2 regions of the Methylococcus capsulatus genome follow, and region 2 is predicted to be linked to the other one. Evidence: riboswitches for the same ligand, from Rfam matches in the RefSeq annotation. Region 2 holds a riboswitch; the other holds the start of a gene.
The links. Region 2 has a riboswitch for cobalamin ahead of N4J17_RS08540 (CbtB domain-containing protein). Riboswitches for the same ligand answer to the same signal wherever they lie in the genome.
Positions count from the first base shown of each region.

Region 1 (9,667 bases), 1.5 Mb from region 2:
GTGATCCGGCCCATGATCTATCTGGCACTGTCCTATGACCACCGTCTCATCGACGGCCGTGATGCGGTCTCCTTCCTTTTTACCGTCAAGGAACTGCTCGAAGATCCCATCCGCCTCTTGCTCGAAGTGTGAGCCCAGGAAGGATGCCAGCCCCGCCGGCCCGTCACACGGCTTTCTTGAGCGCCTCCAGCAGTTCCGCCTGGGCATCGCAATGGTGGACGTCGGGCAGCCGCTGATAGCTTCCGTCCGCACACAGTTGCCAGGAGTGGCAATCGTCTTTCAAATAAAGCTCCAGATCATTGCGTACCCGCTCGGCCAACTTCTTGTTTTCGATGGGAAAGCAGGTTTCCACCCGGCGGAACATGTTGCGCGCCATGAAATCCGCGCTGGCCGCATAGATCTCGGGCTCCCCGCCGTTCTCGAAGCAGTACACACGGCTATGTTCGAGGAACCGTCCGACGATGGAGCGCACCTCGATGTTCTCCGAAACACCAGGAATGCCAGGCCGTAAGCAGCAGACGCCGCGCACGATCAGTTTGACCTGCACCCCCGCGCACGAGGCGCGGTAAAGCGCACGAATCAGCTTGGGCTCGACCAGAGAATTGATCTTGATGACGATCCTCGCCGGTCTTCCCTCCTTCGCATGCTCGATTTCCCGCTCGATCTTGCGGATCAGGGTCTTGTGGAGGGTGAACGGCGACTGCAACAGCTTGTGCAGCTTGCCCATCTTGCCCAGGCTGGTGAGCTGAACGAATACCCGCTGCACGTCCTCACCCAGCGCCTTGTCGGAAGTCATCAGGCCATAATCGGTGTACATCCGGGCGGTGCGGGGATGGTAATTGCCGGTACCCAGGTGGGTGTAGTACCGCAGCGTCCGCCCTTCCCTGCGCAGGATCAGCAGGATCTTGGCATGGGTCTTGTAGCCGACGATGCCGTAGACCACCTGTACGCCGGCCTCCTGCAGGCGGGTGGCAAGCGAAATGTTGGCGCGTTCGTCGAACCGTGCCAGGAGTTCCACCACGGCGGTCACTTCCTTGCCGGCCCGAGCGGCCCGCGCCAGCGCATCGACGATGGGCGAATCCGGTCCGGTGCGGTAGAGCGTCTGCTTGATAGCGACCACCTGCGGATCGTCGGCGGCCTGACGCAGCAGATCAATGACAGGGATGAATGACTCGTAAGGATGGTGCAGCAGGATATCCTGCCGGCGCAAGACCTCGAAGAAATCCTGGTGCCCCGTGAGCTGCGCTGGCCACCCCGGCGTGAAGGGCGGATATTTGAGGTCCGGCCGGTCGACCAGATCATAGATCTCGCGGGCCCGGCTCAGATTGACCGGCCCGTCCACCCGATAAAGGCGGTCCTCGCCGAGGCCGAACTGGCTCAGCAGGAACTCGACAACTGCGTCCGGGCAGTTGTCGGCCACCTCCAGCCGTACCTCGTCGCCGTAGTTACGGCTCGCCAGTTCGCCTTCGACCGCCTGCAGCAGATCATCGATTTCTTCCTCGTCCAGAAACAGATCGCTGTTGCGGGTCACCCGGAACTGATAGCACCCTTTCACCTTCATGCCGTGAAAAAGGTCGTCGACAAAGGCATGAATGATGGACGAGAGGAACACGAAGTCGTGCAGCCTACCGCCGGTCACGCTCTTCGGCAATTGGATGATGCGCGGTAGCGCCCGCGGCGCCTGCAGGATGGCGAGATGGATGTTGCGACCGAAGGCATCCTTCCCGGCGAGGGAGATGATGAAATTCAGGGCTTTGTTGAGGGGACGTGGGAACGGATGGGTCGGATCCAGCCCGATCGGACTGAGAATCGGCGCCAACTCCTCCTCGAAGTACCGCCGCAGCCATTTGTGCTGGGCATCGGTCCAGTCGGAACGGCGGATGAAGCGGATGCCTTCGGCTTCCAGCGCGGGCAGTAACTCCTGATTGAGCACGCGGTACTGCTCAGCGACCAGTTCGTGGGCGCGTTCGCTGATAGCGGCAAGAACTTCCTGCGGCGTCATGTTGTCCGGCTCAGTGTGCGCCGCCCCGAGTTCTGATTTTTGCAGCAGGCCGGCGACCCTGATTTCGAAGAACTCATCCATATTGGAACAGGCGATGCTCAGGAAATTGAGCCGTTCCAGCAGTGGCGTCCGTCCATCCTTGGCCTGCTCCAGTACCCGGCGGTTGAACTCCAGCAGGCTGAGTTCCCGGTTCAGGAAGCCTCGTGAATCGTCCAGGCCGACGTCCTCCGCGGAAAGCTCCCCCACCCCGGCCAGACCCGTGGCGGCGGCCGATTCTTCGCGCCCTTTTCCCATGTCACCCACCATGAATTTGGCGGCCCTGACCATACGCTGGGCTTTCTGCCGGCTCAGGCCTGGAATCTTGGTGAGCCGGCCGACGTCGGCATCGGCAAGCTCCTCGACCGAAAAAATCCCGTGCTCGGCCAGCATGATCCGTGTGGACTTGCTGAGACCTTTGACTTTACTGATGACCAAACGTCCTTCCTCCTTCTCCGTTCTATTGCCTTCCACGGTCTCCATCAATCGAACAGTTTCAGATACTCCTCATATCCGGCCTCCGCCAGTTCCTCTTTGGGGATGAAGCGCAAAGCGCCGGAATTGATGCAATAGCGCTTGCCTGTCGGCGCCGGCCCATCATCGAAGACGTGTCCCAGATGGGAGTCTCCATATCTGCTGCGCACTTCGGTCCGGACCATCAGGTGGGAATGGTCGCTCAACGTGACGATGTGATCGGGCTCCAGCGGCCGGGTGAAACTCGGCCAGCCCGTTCCCGAATCGAATTTATCGATCGAGCTGAACAACGGCTCACCCGACACGATGTCCACGTAGATGCCTTCCCGATGGTTGTCCCAGTACGGATTGGCAAATGGTCGTTCGGTGCCGTTTCCCCGGCAGATCGCGTACTGTTCCTCGCTCAGCCGTTCTTTGATCTCTTCCTCCGTCGGCTTCCTGAAGCTTTCTCGGTCCCAACCCATAGCCGTGTCTCCGTCGAAATCTAAAAAAAATTCAATTATTGAACATTGGCGTTCCGGCTTCCATCCGCTACAATCCGCGCCCTTCACAGGTGTCGACCGGCGGACTAGCCGGTCGGTGAAACGGGAAGCCGGTGCGGATACCTTATCCCAATCCGGCGCTGCCCCCGCAACGGTGATTGAGCCGGAACGTATCAAACGTTCCGAGGCGGATTCTTTATGCCACTGCGCGCATGCGCGGGAAGGCAGAACACCGCCCGGCGTCACGCCGCTCATCAGCCCGGAGACCGGCCTGCGATTGACATGAAGACCCCGCGGAGGGCGAGGGTCGCGCCCCGCTTTTGCCGGCAAACTACCCACCCTGCCGACCCGGGCAGGCCTTTCGACCTCCGCGAAACCGTTAACGCCATGCGGGTGTGCATGGCCATCCCATGCAGAGGTCCCACGTGAAATTCCGGCTTTTCCTCTCGGCGCTCGGCGCCACGCTTTCCTTCGACATTCTGGCCATCGACAGCGACCCCGCGGAACTCGACACTGTGGTGATCACGGCCACCCGCACCGAAACGCCGAGCCGGCAAATCGGCAGCTCCGTCACCGTCCTGACCGCCGAGGACATCAAAGAGCGGGGCATCTATTCGGTCGACCAGATCCTGCGCATCGTTCCCGGCCTCGACGTGGCCCAGAGCGGCGGTCCGGGGCGGGAGACCTCCGTGTTCCTGCGCGGCGCCAATTCGGGCCAGACCATCGTCCTGATCGACTGGACCGAGATGAACGACCCGTCCTCCGCCAATGCCGGCTTCGACTTCGCCAATCTGACCGTCGACAACATCGAGCGCATCGAAATCCTGCGGGGGGCTGCCAGTTCGGTTTACGGCTCGGAAGCCATCGGCGGGGTGATTAACATCATCACCAAGAAAGGCACTGGCAAACCGAAGCTGAAAGCCAGCGTGGACGGCGGCACCTACGACACGTGGCGGGTCATGGGCGACGTCGCCGGCGGCGATCCTAGCCTCAACTACAGCCTCACCGCCAGCCATCGCGAGATTCGCGGCTTTTCCGCCGCCGACCAGCACTTTGGCGCCACCGAGCGTGATGGTTACCGCAACACCACCATCAGCACCCGCCTTGACGGCAAACCCGCCGACGACCTGGAACTGGGCTGGAGCCTGCGTTACGACGAAGGCTTCACCAAGCTGGACAACTACGATTTTCTGCGTAGACGCCCGGTCGACGACCCCAACTTCACAGGCACCACGAACGAGCTCTATACCCGCGGTTTCGGCACTCTCAAGCTGTTCGACAATCTGTGGGAACAGACCGCCGGCATAGCCTACACCCGTGTGGACCGCCAGTACGACAACGCCGCCAACCCGGACGACCCTTTCCCATTCCGCGCCGCCTACCTGGGCGAAAAGATCAAAGGCAATTGGCTCAATACGCTGCGTCCGCATGAAACCAACACGGTATCCTTCGGCATCGACGACGAGGAGGACACCATGACGATCGTGGAACCCTCGCCGTTCGTCAAGAGCTACAACACCCTGGGGTATTTTCTCGAAGACCAGATCAACCCCTTCGACGGGTGGTCCACCACGGTCAACGTACGGCATGACCACAACAATTTCGTCGGCGGCAAAACGACCTGGCGGGTCAGCCAGGTCTGGACCGCGCCGCACCTCGAAACGCGGTTGAAGGCCAACTACGGCACCGGCTTCAAGGTGCCCGCGCTCGCCCAGCTCTACGATCCCTTGTACGACACGGGAAACCCGAACCTCCGTCCGGAAACCAGTACGAACTGGGACGTCGGCATCGAACAGCCGTTCTGGGGGGCCGTGAGAGGCAATGCCGGCATCGTGTATTTCAACAACCGTTTCAACGACCTGATCCAGTTCGATCCCGTCGCGTTCCGCATGGAAAACATCAACAATGCTACCGCCAAGGGCGTGGAGACCTACGTCGAACTGAATCCGCTGGCCGGCCTGGATATACGGGGCACCTATACCTACATGGAAAGCCGCGACCAGGATACCGGAACCCCGCTCTATCAAAGAGCCCGTAACAAAGGAGCATTCGATCTCAACTACCGCTTCGGCAGCGATGCCAACGTCCACGCCAACATCGTGATGGCCGGCCCCCGGCTCAGCACGGGAAACCGGATCGCGGCCGGTTATGTCATCCTCAACCTCGCGGCATCCTATGAGGTCAGCGACCGCCTATCGCTGTGGACCCGTGTGGATAATGCGCTCAACAAGTGGTATGAGGAAGTCTATGGCTACGGAGCCACGGGGGCTGCAGCTTACGGCGGTCTGAACCTGACCTATTAGGAAAAAAGCCCTATTTCACCACCCGCAGCGCCGGCCGCTTTTTCCGCGCCGGCTCCTGCGGTTCGGGCGAGGTGGGCGGTTCGCCGCCGGGCCCCTCTTCCTGGTCGAACACCATGCCCTGACCGTTTTCCCGCGCATACAGCGCCATGACGGCCGATATCGGGATGTACACGCGGGTGGGCGTGCCGCCGAAACGGGCGCTGAACGTCACTTCGCTGTTGTTCATGTCCAGTTGCTGGACCGCCTGCGGGCGGAGATTGAGCACGATGCGTCCTTCCTGGACGTACTGCCGCGGCACGTCCACCGAAGGCACTTCGGCGTCGACGAGCAGATAGGGAGTGAAATCGTTATCGACCAGCCAGTCGTACACCGCCCGTATGAGATAAGGCTTGAGCGGAATCATGCGTTTTCCGGGGTAAGGCGGGCCGCCGCGCCGAACTCCCGCTCCTCGTCGCTCAGGCTCGCCTGAAACGAGTGACGTTCGAATAACCGGGCCGCGTAGGCTTTGATCGGCTCGGCCTGGCGCGGCAACTCGATGCCCAGCATGGGCAACCGCCATAGCAAGGGTGCCAGCGAACAATCGACCAGGCAGAATTCGTCACTCAAAAAATAGGGCTTGGCGGCGAACACGGGCGCGGCAGCGAGCAGGCTTTCCCGCAATTGCTTCCGGGCTTTCTGGGCACCGGCATCGGAGGTGTTTTCGATATCCTCGAGAAGACCGTACCAGTCCTGTTCGACCCGATGGACCAGCAAACGCGCCCGGGCCCGCGACACCGGATCCATCGGATGCAGCGGAGGGTGGGGGAAACGCTCGTCGAGATACTCCATGATGATGCGGGAGTCGTAAAGCACCAGATCCCGGTCGACGAGCGTCGGCATGGTGCCATAAGGATTCAGTTCGACCAGATCCTCGGGAGGGTCGCCCATGTCGACATATTCGATGTCCGCGGAAATTCCCTTTTCATGCAGCACGATCCGTGTACGATGACTGTACACGCAGGTCGGGGAACAAAACAGAGTCATCACGGATTTTCGGCTGGCCGCAGTTGCCACGTATCACACCTCTTTCATGTCGTGATCACGCCCGGAATCCCCTTCCTGATCATGGCCAACCGCGAACCGGCGGGCCGCGTCCCTGTGGGAGCGGCAGAACACCCGAGCCCTTTGGGGAATCCCCATCCTGGGGTTCCCGGACCGCTCGCCCGGTTGCAGCGAATCCGTGCGTTGAGCCGGACGGATCGGGCCGCTTGGAGCGCCCCCGACTGGTCCGGATTGTATCATGATCGCTTCAGGCGATGTCCTTCCAGTATTCCTGCTTGAGCCGGTAGAGAACGAACGCCAGAACGATCAGCACTGCGATCACGTATTTGCCGATGCGCAGCCGGTCCAATTGGGCGGGTTCAGCGGCATAAACCAGGAAATTGACCAGATCGGTCACTATCCCGTCGAACTCCTCGGCCGGCAACGTCCCCTGACTGACATGTTTCAGGCCGACGATGGCTTCCACACCGCCGCCTTTCTTGATCACCGGACGCTGGGCACCCTGGAGCGAGGCGAATACGTTCGGCATGGCTACCTGCCGGAAGAAAGCATTGTCCACGCCATTCGGCCGTGACGGATCCAGGTAAAAGCCACGGAGATAGCTGTAGATCCAGTCGGGATGGCGCGAACGCGCGATCAGCGAAAGATCGGGCGGAGCGACCCCAAACCAGCGTTCCGCATCGGCGGCGCGCATGGCACTGAGCATGCTGTCCTGCGGTTTCGCTTGACCCCGCAGGAAATCACGCTCCAGCACGCCGTCCTCCAGCTTCAGATCGTGCGCCATGCGTGAATAGCGCAGATGCTTGAGGGAATGGCAACCCTGGCAGTAGTTTACATACGTCACGGCCCCACGCCTGAGCGACTCCTTATCGAAGACGTCGATGTCGACATCCTCCAGCGGCATGACGCTCTCCACGGCCAGTGCAGTGCCGGCTACCAAAGTCAGAAAAAGTCCGGCGATTCGTCTCATTTTTTTATTCCGCAAAATTCCCGGGCTTTGTCCAAACAAGCGGCGAACCCTGCGTCAGCCCTTCTGTACCATTCGGAATTCTCCGCCGCGGCGATGCCCCGCCGCACCCATTCCCAGACAATGCCTTCTCGCTTTGCCAGCGGAATCACGGCTTCGGTCAGACGCTCCGGCAGAGGACTGGTTTTGTCCTTCCGGCTGTACCAGGGCATCAGCAGGAAAAAGGCGAAGTAATTGAGCGCAAAAAACCGGGCAAGGAACGTGGTGGCGGGCGTCACCGGCTTGGTGCCCAGGATGCCGAGCCCGATGAAGCTCAGGACGAAAAGGGTCAGGGCAGTCTTGTAATAGGCGCCCCGGTACCGTATCGAGCGTACCTGGCAGCGGTCCAGCCATGGCAGTCCGAACAGCAACAGGATCGACGCCCCCATGGCGATGACGCCGCCGAGCTTGTCCGGTACCGACCTAAGGATCGAATAGAACGGCGTGAAGTACCAAACCGGCGCGATGTGTTCCGGGGTCTTCATGGGATCGGCCGGCTCAAAGTTGGGGTGCTCCAGGAAATAGCCCCCCATCTCCGGTGCGTAGAACACGACCAGGGCGAACAGAATCACGAACACCGCGATGGCGTACAGATCTTTCACCGTGTAGTACGGATGGAGAGGAATACCGTCCAGCGGAACACCATAAGCATCTTTTTTCTCCTTGATCTCGATCCCGTCCGGGTTACCCGAGCCGGAAGTGTGCAGCGCAGCCAGATGCAGCACCACCAGCAGCACGATGGCCAGCGGAATCGCCACCACGTGCAAGGCAAAAAAGCGGGTGAGCGTGGCATCGGCCACCACGTAATCCCCCCGCACCCAGGTGGCGAGATCCTCGCCGATCACCGGTATGGCGCCGAACAGCGAAATGATCACCTGCGCCCCCCAGTAGGACATCTGTCCCCACGGAAGCAGGTAACCCATGAAGGCCTCGGCCATCAGGAGCAAAAAGATCACCATACCGAACAGCCAGAGCAGTTCCCGGGGCTTCTTGAACGAACCGTAGAAGAGCGCCCGGAACATGTGCAGATAGATCACGATGAAAAACGCCGACGCACCCGTCGAATGCATGTAGCGCAGCAGCCAGCCCCATTTGACGTCGCGCATAATGTATTCGATCGAATCGAAAGCGAGACCGGCATCGGGCTTATAGTGCATCGCCAGAAAGATGCCGGTGACGATCTGGTTGACCAGCACGAACAGTGCGAGCGAGCCGAAGAAATAAAGCAGGTTGAAATTCTTCGGCGCGTAGTACTGGGTCAGGTGATCACGGACGAAGGCGCTCACCGGAAGACGCTGGTCCACCCAGTCCATGACGGCTTTCATTCTCTCGTTGGGCATCAGTCCTCCTCCTCGCCGGCAACCCCGATCAGGATCCGGGAGTCGCTGAGGTATTTGTAGGGTGGGATGTCCAGATTCTTTGGCGCCGGCACCCCCTTGAACACGCGGCCGGCCAGATCGAAGCGGGAGCCGTGGCAAGGGCAAAAAAAGCCGCCGGGCCAGTCGGGGCCGAGATCGGCCGGCGCCACTTCCGGACGGAAGGTCGGGGCACAGCCCAAATGGGTACAAACGCCGATCGCCACGAAAACTTCGGGTTTCACCGCGCGAACGATATTGGTCGCCGCTCTGGGCTGATCGGATTCCTTCGACAGGGGATCGCGCAGCACGTCTTCGCCGAGCGTGGCCAGACGATCGAGCTCCTGCTGGGTCCGGCGCAGAATCCATACGGGTTTGCCGCGCCAGAGCACACGGATGAGCTGGCCCGGTTCGAGTTTGCTGATATCGACATCGACCGGGGCGCCGGCGGCCTGAGCCTTGGCACTGGGCTGCATGGAGCCGACGAACGGGACGGCGACCATGCCGGCGCTGACGGCACCGATCATGGTTGCGGCTTGAGTCAGGAACCGGCGCTTCTCCGAATCGACGCCTTCTGTCATGGTGAAAATTCTCCAGCGGTGGTTGGGAGCGCTCTTACCTCCCTTTGGAAACAATCCATTTCGAAACCCTCCTTATTGTTTGGCCGCCGATTGTGTTGCATAGTGTGCGGTTTGGTCAAGCCAAATTGCATTATTATAACACCCAGGGGCTGTGGCCTCCGGCCCGCCCGGGGACGGTTTCCGCGGCGGGTTACTTACCGATACCCTGGTGAACCCGAGTGAAACGGCATGGTGCGCTTAACGGTGCCTGATCCGGTATTCGGCTGAACGGGCATGCGCCCCCAGCCCTTCGCCCCAGGCCAGCAGCGAAGCTGTACGGCCCAGTTGGTCTGCGCCATCTGGCGAACAGTAGATCAGGCTGGAACGCTTCTGGAAATCATAGACGCC
Region 1 covers NZ_CP104311.1:3,232,868-3,242,534, forward strand. The annotation lists gene odhB (2-oxoglutarate dehydrogenase complex dihydrolipoyllysine-residue succinyltransferase) at 1-132, shown strand, start outside; gene ppk1 (polyphosphate kinase 1) at 164-2,476, opposite strand; gene msrB (peptide-methionine (R)-S-oxide reductase MsrB) at 2,521-2,976, opposite strand; cobalamin riboswitch at 3,047-3,283, shown strand; gene N4J17_RS15610 (TonB-dependent receptor plug domain-containing protein) at 3,420-5,297, shown strand; gene N4J17_RS15615 (ClpXP protease specificity-enhancing factor) at 5,308-5,700, opposite strand; gene sspA (stringent starvation protein SspA) at 5,697-6,350, opposite strand; gene N4J17_RS15625 (cytochrome c1) at 6,586-7,308, opposite strand; gene N4J17_RS15630 (cytochrome b) at 7,305-8,684, opposite strand; gene petA (ubiquinol-cytochrome c reductase iron-sulfur subunit) at 8,684-9,280, opposite strand; gene hisD (histidinol dehydrogenase) at 9,518-9,667, opposite strand, start outside.
Region 1: it holds a riboswitch for cobalamin, as region 2 does, so the genes downstream of both, N4J17_RS15610 (TonB-dependent receptor plug domain-containing protein) here and N4J17_RS08540 (CbtB domain-containing protein) in region 2, are expected to answer to the same signal.

Region 2 (9,667 bases):
CGGCGGCAGGTGCGGCAGTTCGTTCATCACGAAGCGCTCGGTGCGGCCACCGGTGGTGAGCACGACGGTGTTCTGGCCCTGGTGGGCGGCGACCTCGATGGCCTGAACGACGCTGGCCCGGAAGGCGGCGGTGGAGTAGGGGTGGACGATCCCGGTGGTGCCGAGGATGGAGATGCCGCCGACGATGCCGAGGCGATAGTTCAGCGTGCGCTTCGCGAGCTCCTCGCCACCGGGCACGGAGATGATGACTTCCAATCCGGCCCGCTCCAGCAAATCCCCCGCGGCCTCGCGCACATTGGCTTCGATGTTGCGGCGCGGCACCGGATTGATGGCCGGGCCGCCGACCTCGAGCCCCAGACCTTGTTGGGTAACCGTGCCCACGCCTGCGCCCCCTTTCAGGATCACGGCGCCCGCCGCCTCCGGCCGCACCACCACATCCGCCGTGAGCCTCGCCTTGTCCGTGACGTCGGGGTCGTCTCCGGCGTCTTTGATCACCACGGCATGCGCCATTGCGCCTTCGCAGCGGCCATCGGTGACCGCAAACACAACGCGCTGACCATTGGGCAGTTCACACTCCACCTGCTCCGGCACGGTCCCGTGGATCAACCCCAAGGTCGCCGCCCTCGCCGCGGCGGCAGCGCAGGCGCCGGTAGTGAAACCCGTGCGGGTGCCCTTGGGTTTCTTTTCCATCCGCCGCTTAAGTTTCCGCTTCCGCCAAGGCGAGCAGCGCGTGGAGAGCTGCCACGACGAGCGTGGAACCGCCTTTGCGGCCTTCGGTGACGATCCAGGGTACCGACTCCAGCGCGGCGGTCTCGGCCTTGGACTCCGCTGCCGCCACGAAGCCCACCGGCATGCCGACGATCAGTGCCGGGTTCACGCCGTCTTCGCGGACCATGCGCACCACTTCCAGCAGGGCGGTGGGAGCGTTCCCCACAGCGACGATGCCGCCGTCCAATAGCCCCGCGGCGCGCGCCTTACGCATGGCCTGCGCCGCTCGCGTGGTGTTTTGTGCCTTGGCGCTGGCGATCACGTCCGCATCGGCGATGAACTGGTGGACGCTCATGCCGAAATGGTCCAGGCGCGGCTTGGACAGTCCCACACAGATCATTTCGACGTCGGCGACCACGGCAGCGCCGGCGCGCACGGCCCGGATGCCGGCGCTGATGGCTTGTGGATGGAAGCGGGTTGAGCCATTGAATTCGAAATCGGCAGTGGCATGGATCATGCGCCGCACCACGTGCCACTGCCCCGGGTCATAGGCATGGGCGCCGACTTCGGCATCGACGATGGCGAAGGAATCGTGCTCGATGCGGCGGCCCGCTTCGGTGAGCTGTTCGGTGACGGTAACGTTGTCGTTATTCATGCGGCGCGATGGGTGTGATGATGATGAGCGGCGCCGTGATCGGCGGCGAGTTCACGGTATTTGCAGCCGTCGCATTCCATCATGGCCTGGGCTGGTCCGGCGGCTTCGGCGAGGCGCTGTTCCAGCAGGGCGTAGATTTCCTCCTCGAACCCGAAATAGTCTCCCCGGGCGAAATGAACGCGCGGATATTGCTGCTGCAACCGTGCCACCTGGCGCTTGATGCGCTCAATGAGGGTGCCGGTGAACAGATAATAGGGCAGGACCACGATCTGCCCCATGCCCAGACGGACCTGCCGCTGCACAACCGACTCCAGCCGGGGATGGGTGATACCGGTGAAGGCGATATCCACCAGCGGGTGTTCCCCTTCCTCGAACAGCCAGCGCGCCATGCGCGCCACCTCACCATTCGCCACCCGATCGGAAGACCCGCGCCCCAGCAGCACGATGCCGGTGTTGCGCGGGTCCGGCATGTCCAGCTGGCTCATTGCCTTGCGCAGATTGCGCCTGAGGATGGCGAGAATTTCCTCGCAGGCACCGAGGTGACGGGCATAGACGAACTCGACCTGCGGGTGGCGCAGGCGTGCGTGCTCGATGGCTTCGGGTATCTCCATCTTCACATGGCCCGCCGCGTTGAGGATCAGCGGCGCTACGAGCACCCGGCCACCGTGGTGGGCGGCGCGGTCCAGCCCCTCGTTCAGCAGCACGTCGGCGAATTCGATGAAGCAGACCTCGATGCGCCACTCGGGCCGGCGTTCCCGCCACTTTGCGGCAAATTGCTCGATTTCAAGGTTACCGGCGCTTTCCCGGGAACCGTGGCCGATCAATAAAACAGTGTCCTGTGGATTCATACGGTTTTATCCGCCTGACGGAAACGATGGGAAAAACCGGCGTCGTAGAGCTTCGAGCGCCGGATGTCCGACCAGCGGCGCGCGCCCAGCGCCGGACTCACGATGATCATGGCCTGGCTGACGATGCGCTCGGCCTTGCAGCGCTCGCGGATGTCCGCTAGCGTGCCGCGCACGATCTTCTCCTCGCCCGGCCAGCTCGCCTTGTACACCACCAACACCGGCGACTCATCGGACCAGCCGGCATCGAGCAGGGCGTGCCGCGCCTCGCGCAGCAGGGTGATCGAAAGGAACAGGCATAGAGTGCAGTGATGACGGGCCAGTTCCCGCAGGGATTCGCCCTCGGGCATGGGGGTGCGTCCCTCGACGCGGGTGAGGATCACCGTCTGGGTGACTTCCGGCAGCGTCAAGCTTTCCACGGCCGCCGCGGCCGCGGCCATGGCCGAAGAAACGCCGGGCACGACGCCGATTTCGATGCCGGCTTCCTCGAGGGGCCGCGTCATTTCGACCAGCGCCCCGTACAGGGAAGGGTCGCCGGTCTGCAGCCGTACCACCACGGCGTGGCGTCGTGCCGCACTGATCAGCCAGCCGGTGATCTGCTCCAGGGTCATGCCCTTGGAATCCGCCACCACACAGCCGGGGCTGGCCCAGGCCAAGGCAGCTTGCGACACGAGGGAGCCGGCATAGAGGATGGCATCGGCGGATTCGACGAGCCGGCGCCCTTTGACCGTGATAAGGTCGGGATCGCCCGGGCCGGCGCCGACGAACCAGACTTTGCCGCTTACCAAGGTTTCCGCCTCCATGGAATATCGACGGTCAGTCCGCGGGACAGAAGCGCCGGAAAGCCGCGGCGGCGACTCCCCCCAGCACCCCCCAGAACAGGGCATTGCTCAACAGCGTGGCCAGCCTGAACTGGGTACGAAGCGTCTCCGGCGCCAGTCCCCCGCTCAGCGGCGGATGAGGCGCGCCGACCAGATGAGGCAAGACCAGCAGCAGGCCACCCAGTATTCGCAGTGGACGATGCTCCTGGAGACAAACCAACCCCAGCCCCGCTGCTGTACAAAGGGCAGTAGCCAGCCACCAGGCCTGTCGAGCGCCGAGTTCGGCGGCATAATCGCCTGGCAATTCCGGCGGCAGTCCCGAGCCGGGGGCGGCGAAGAACGCCACAAAACCGCCTAGCCCCCAGGCCAAGCCTTGCGCCATGCCCTTAGGCCGGCGCCACGCATACAACCCCGTCAACATCAGGCCATAGCCGATGCCCAGGAGGCCATTCCCCGCCGCCGTCGCGAGCAGACGCGGCCAGCCGGTTTCCAGTCGCCAGGCGTCCAGCCCCACCACAGGGTTTTCCGCCGGCGCCCCGGAGACGGCCGCCTCCTCGTAACTCTCCGCCTGGAGAATCAGCGGAGTCACCCAGAAGGCTTGCGCCAGAGTCAGCAGGAAGGCCGCTGATATCCCTGCCAGCACGGCTGAAAACGTCAAGGCGCGGAACATTCCGGTCAGTGGCAGGGAAAACCAGCGGAATGCCGGGTGTCGTGCGTCGCATCGTGCACGGCGGGGAGGGGCGAAAAACCGACGACGAGCACCAGCAAACCACCGAGCGCCAAGGCGGCGATCGCGGCGGCGCGGGCCCCGACATGGACCGGCAAGGAATGAGGCGATGTTTGTGCGTTCATGGAGACTTTCCGTCAAAAAACCGATTCGGACATGGACCGCTGGACGTGAACGCGCACCGTCGGCAGCGCCTGAAGCGCAATGCCACTGGGCCGCACCCGCCCGCCGCGGTTCAGCACCCCTGCCACAGGCCGGTCTCCGGGCTTGCAAGCGACACGGGCAGTGTCGGCCCATCGCCTTCCCGCAAGGCCAACCCTCGCAGTGGCGTCGTGATGGGATTTGACTCGCTTACCGTTGCGGGGGCAGCGCCGGCCTTGCCGAAGGATTCCCCCCTCCGCCGCACCGGCTTCCCGTTTAACCCGGACGCGGCGAATGCCGGCCGAGCACCCGAAAGCAGTCTTCACACTCTAAGAGATTTGTCCCATCCCGTCAAAATCCGTAACGATCGGGCTGCCGGCGGATGACGCCAAACCCTGCTATGCAAGAGCCGAACGAATGGCGAAAATTCGTCCTTTCGGTTTGGAACAGCCTTTCACTTCACCTCGCCATAGCGAACGCTTTCGACAAATGCCCTACATGCTTCCCATGGGCCGGGGGGATTCCTACGGACACCACGGAGAAATTCTGCAAGGCGCGATCCCTTCTTCGGCGCCCGGCATTCCGAGGTCGGTCCTGGTCACGCTGCCTTGCCGGCGCTACCGGGTTACCGTCCGCTTTTTCCCGGCCGCTGGAAACCGGTTGCAAACGATTCCCGCTGTCCGTCCCAAAGCGGCACGGGCGGCATTGCTGACATTGTCCTGCCTTGGATTTTCCGGTGTCGGCGGCCTGCTGTTCCTGAACGGTAACATCCCTGCCGGTCAGGGGCTCGGCTCCTCCAGTGCCGACGTCACGGCGACGATCCGGGCAGTCGCCGATGCCTGCGGACAGAGCTTGGCGCCTGAACGGATCGCGCGCCTGGCCGTCGCAGCCGAAACGGCGTCGGATCCGCTGATGTTCGACGGCACCGCCCTGGTTTTCGCGCAGCGCGAGGGGGTCGTCGTGGAACGATTCGACAACCCACTGCCTCCCATGGAACTGCTGAGCGTCCAGGACCCCGCCAACGGTAATGGAATCGATACGCTCAGTGGTACCCCACGCCATTACGATCGGCGGGAAATGGCCCGATGCGAGGCACTGCTCGAGAAATTGCGGGACGGCATTGCACGGAGCGATGCCGGCCTGGTGGGATCCGTGGCGACGGCCAGCGCACACCTCAACCAGCGGTTCGTCCCCAAACCCCGCCTCGATGAGCTCGAAGCCGTCGGCAGACATCACGGCGCACTGGGCGTCCAAGTGGCACACAGCGGCACGGTCATGGGGCTGTTGTTCCCGCCGGGGGGCCAGGAAGCGATCGTTGCAGCGAAACGACAGCTGGCCAGGCGAGGATGGAAGGTCGACCTGCCCGATCCCCCAACCTCTGCGTATGCCATCGCCCAGGATGTCGAGGACGGCGCCACCCCTTTCAGCCACTGACATGTCCCACTGTCTCCCCCGGGGTGCAACGCTGATGATTCAGGGCACGACGTCCGATGCCGGCAAGAGCACGCTGGTGACCGGCTTGTGCCGGGCCTTGTATCGCCGCGGTTTCCGCGTCGCGCCTTTCAAACCACAGAATATGGCCCTCAACAGCGCCGTTACGCCGCAAGGAGGGGAAATCGGGCGAGCCCAGGCGGTTCAGGCGCAAGCCTGCGGACTGCCACCCCATACGGACATGAATCCGGTCCTGCTCAAACCGTATGCCGATTGTGGCTCGCAGGTGATAATTCACGGCCGGGCCGTAGGCAATATGGACGCCCGCCGCTACCAGGAATTCAAGCCCAGGGCGCTGTCCGCAGTGCTGGATTCCCACGCCCGGCTCACCCGCCAATTTCAGGCGGTCATCGTCGAAGGTGCGGGCAGCCCGGCAGAGATCAATCTGCGGATGGGAGACATCGCCAACATGGGGTTCGCCGAGGCCGTGGACTGCCCGGTGCTTCTCATCGCCGACATCGATCGCGGTGGCGTGTTCGCCCACCTCGTCGGTACGCTCGAACTCCTTTCGGACAGCGAACGCGAACGCATCCGAGGCTTCGTCATCAACCGCTTTCGCGGGGATATCGGCCTGTTGCGGCCGGGCATTGAGTGGCTGGAACGGCGCACCGGCAAGCCAGTGTTGGGGGTACTGCCCCATCTGGATGGACTCTATCTCGATGCAGAAGATGCCTTGGTGCAGTCATCGCCCGCGGCGCACCGCAAGGACGCCCAATTGCGGGTCATCGCCCCACAGCTGCCCCGCGTCAGCAATCACACGGATTTCGACGCCTTGCGCATGCATCCACAGGTGGATTTCCACTTCGTCGGTACGGGCACACTGCCGCCGCCCACCGATCTCCTCATCCTGCCCGGAAGCAAGAACGTCCGGGGAGATCTCGCCTGGCTGCGCGGAGAGGGGTGGGAGGGAGCCATCCGGCGGCATCTGCGCTATGGCGGGAAACTGCTTGGCCTTTGCGGCGGGTTCCAGATGCTCGGCCGGGCGATCCACGATCCCTTGGGACTCGAAGGCCCACCCGGCTCCAGCCCCGGCCTGGAACTCCTGGATTTCGAAACGACGCTCGAACGGGAAAAGCAGTTGTGCAACGTCTCCGGAACGCTGTTTCTCGATCGCGCAAAGGTCAAGGGTTATGAGATCCATGCCGGCGTCAGTCGGGGGCCGGCCCTGGAGCGGCCCGCCTGTCGGCTGGAGCGGGGCCCAGACGGAGCAGTGTCGGACGACGGACAGATCTTGGGCACCTATGTGCATGGCCTGTTCGACGAACCCGAAGCCCTCACCGCCCTCCTCCATTGGGCCGGCCTGCCGCAGCCCCGGATGTTCGAAGTCGGTCGGGAACGCGAACGCGGAATTGACCGGGTTGCCGACGCCGTCGAAACCGAACTGGATATGGAAATGATCATTGGCCTGCTCACGGAGCAACTCCGCTGAGGGAGCCCGAATGCGGCCCGGCGAGGTACGGGGCTATCGACATTTTCCCACGGTCATTCCGTCCGACGCGGGAGGTGACGAACCCGCAGGTCGCAATGCATGAGCCGACATTCATCCTGGCCGTGAAACCAGCGCGGGCGGAAAGTGCTCGATTCGTTACCGGTCCGAGCCGCACTTGACTGACCGCTTGCCCGTATCCTATTTCTAAGCATGGATAATGGATAACGCAGAGAGCAGGAAATCTACATCATGATGACAGAATCACCGTTCAAACCCTGTTACGACAATTTCATCGGCGGCCGCTGGGTCCCCCCCGTCCGGGGAGAATACTTCGAGAACCTGACGCCGGTCACCGGCAAACCGCTCGGCAAGGTCGCCCGCTCCACCGCGGAAGACATCGAACTGGCCCTGGATGCCGCCCATGCCGCTGCCGCCGCCTGGGGCCGAACCTCCGCGACCATCCGGGCCAACACCCTCAACCGGATCGCCGACCGCATGGAAGCCCACCTGGAAACCCTAGCACTGGCGGAAACCTGGGACAACGGAAAGCCGATCCGCGAGACCCGGGCCGCGGATATCCCGCTGGCGATCGATCATTTCCGCTACTTCGCCGGATGCATCCGCGCCCAGGAGGGCTCGATTGGCGAACTCGATGCCGACACCGTCGCCTATCACTTCCACGAACCGCTCGGCGTGGTGGGACAGATCATTCCCTGGAATTTTCCGATCCTGATGGCGGCTTGGAAACTCGCTCCTGCCCTGGCGGCAGGCAACTGCGTGGTGCTGAAACCGGCCGAACAGACTCCACTGGGGATCATGGTGCTGCTGGAACTGATCGGCGACCTGTTGCCGCCCGGCGTACTGAACGTCGTCAACGGCTTCGGGCTGGAGGCGGGAAAGCCGCTGGCTTGCTCGCGCCGCATCGCCAAGATCGCCTTCACCGGCGAGACGACCACCGGCCGGCTGATCATGCAGTACGCCTCGCAGAACATCATCCCGGTGACGCTCGAACTCGGCGGTAAATCGCCGAATATATTCTTTGCCGATGTCTGCGCGCAGGAGGACGACTTCTTCGACAAAGCGGTGGAAGGGCTCGCGATGTTCGCCCTCAATCAGGGCGAAGTCTGCACCTGCCCCTCCCGCGCCCTGATCCACGAATCCATCTACGACCGCTTCATGGAACACGCCTTGAAACGGATCGCGGCCATGAAACAGGGCAGCCCGCTCGACCCGGAGACGATGGTCGGCGCCCAGGCGTCCGAAGAGCAGGTCGAGAAGATCCTCTCCTACTTCGAGATCGGAAAGCAGGAAGGCGCCGAATGCCTGATCGGCGGCGAACGCAACCTGCTGGACGGCGATCTGCGCGGCGGCTGTTATGTGAAACCCACGGTATTCCGGGGCCACAACCGTATGCGCATATTTCAGGAAGAAATCTTCGGACCGGTGCTGTCGGTGACGACCTTCAAGGATGAAGAAGAGGCGCTGACGATCGCCAACGACACGCTGTACGGGCTAGGCGCCGGCATCTGGACCCGCGATCTCAACCGGGCCTACCGGATGGGACGGGGCATTCATGCCGGACGCGTCTGGGTCAACTGCTACCATCTCTATCCCGCACACGCCGCATTTGGCGGTTACAAGCAGTCCGGCATCGGCCGCGAGAACCACAAGATGATGCTCTCTCATTACCAGCAGACCAAGAACCTGCTGGTCAGCTACAGCCCGAAGGCGGTGGGCCTGTTCTGAAAGCCCCTGACGCGCCGGCGCGGGTGGTGGCAAGCCCCGCCGCCCTAGCCTTGATCGGACGGCTGATCGCAAGGCACGGTCCGCTGATGTTCCACCAGTCCGGCGGGTGCTGCGACGGCAGCTCCCCCATGTGCTATCCCATCGGGGAACTCCTGGTGGGCAACTCGGACGTGCGGCTGGGAGACATCGGAGGATGTCCGTTCTATATGTCCGCGGCCCAGTTCGACTACTGGAAGCACACGCAGCTCCTGATCGACGTCGTGCCGGGCCGGGGCGGCATGTTTTCGCTGGAAGGGCCGGAAGGCCTGCGTTTTCTGACGCGGTCGCGGGCGTTTTCCGACGCCGAACTGGCAGCCCTGGAAGACGCGGAGCCGCCGGCTCGTGGGCCGTGAACCACCGCCCTGCCCCTAGGTGTCGCATCCCGGACGATCCTATAAGACGAAAGGCGTTATCCGTTATTCTATGCGCGAGCGCTGTTGACGGCGCATTTCGCGCCATCATGTGATATCGACGTAAGAGAGTCCGTCCCATGCAGATCGCTCTGCATAAACCAGCCCGCACGACCCCGGCAGCGCGAGCCGAGATAACCCCAAGTCAGGATCCCATCCGGGTGTTGGCGCGCCGGTACACCGTGACGGAGGCCACCGTCCGCCAGTGGAAATCGCGCACGGCGTTCAACGACCGGTCGCCCACGGCGCAGCGCCTGCAAACCACGCTGACCCCGGCGCAAGAAACCCTTGTGGTGTATCTGCGCAAAACCCTCTCGTTGCCCCTGGATGACCGGCTCGCCGTGACCCGCGAGTTTCAGCTTCGCTGCTCTTCGAGTCTGCCCCCGGCGGTGTCCCGCTCCGGGCGGGACCGCCGTCTGCGCCGTCACGGGGTCGGCTGTCGCCGTAACCTGCTGCCGCCCGTAGAAAAGGCGCCGTCCAAACCCTTCAAGGCCTATGCGCCGGGCTTTCTCCACAGGGACGTCACTCGCAGAGCAACGAAGTTGACTCGCAGAGCAACGAAGTTGACTCGCAGAGCAACGAAGTTGACTCGCAGAGCAACGAAGTTGACTTACCTGCCGCGGAGGCAGGACGGAACCTCGCGCCGTGACTTGTT
Region 2 covers NZ_CP104311.1:1,720,609-1,730,275, reverse strand. The annotation lists gene N4J17_RS08565 (cobalt-precorrin-5B (C(1))-methyltransferase) at 1-690, opposite strand, end outside; gene N4J17_RS08560 (precorrin-8X methylmutase) at 698-1,363, opposite strand; gene N4J17_RS08555 (sirohydrochlorin chelatase) at 1,360-2,211, opposite strand; gene cobM (precorrin-4 C(11)-methyltransferase) at 2,208-3,011, opposite strand; gene N4J17_RS08545 (CbtA family protein) at 3,025-3,687, opposite strand; gene N4J17_RS08540 (CbtB domain-containing protein) at 3,705-3,881, opposite strand; cobalamin riboswitch at 3,992-4,225, opposite strand; gene N4J17_RS08535 (hypothetical protein) at 4,387-5,331, shown strand; gene N4J17_RS08530 (cobyric acid synthase) at 5,366-6,817, shown strand; gene adh (aldehyde dehydrogenase) at 7,067-8,563, shown strand; gene N4J17_RS08520 (DUF779 domain-containing protein) at 8,590-8,955, shown strand; partial or broken gene N4J17_RS08515 (hypothetical protein) at 9,093-9,667, shown strand, end outside.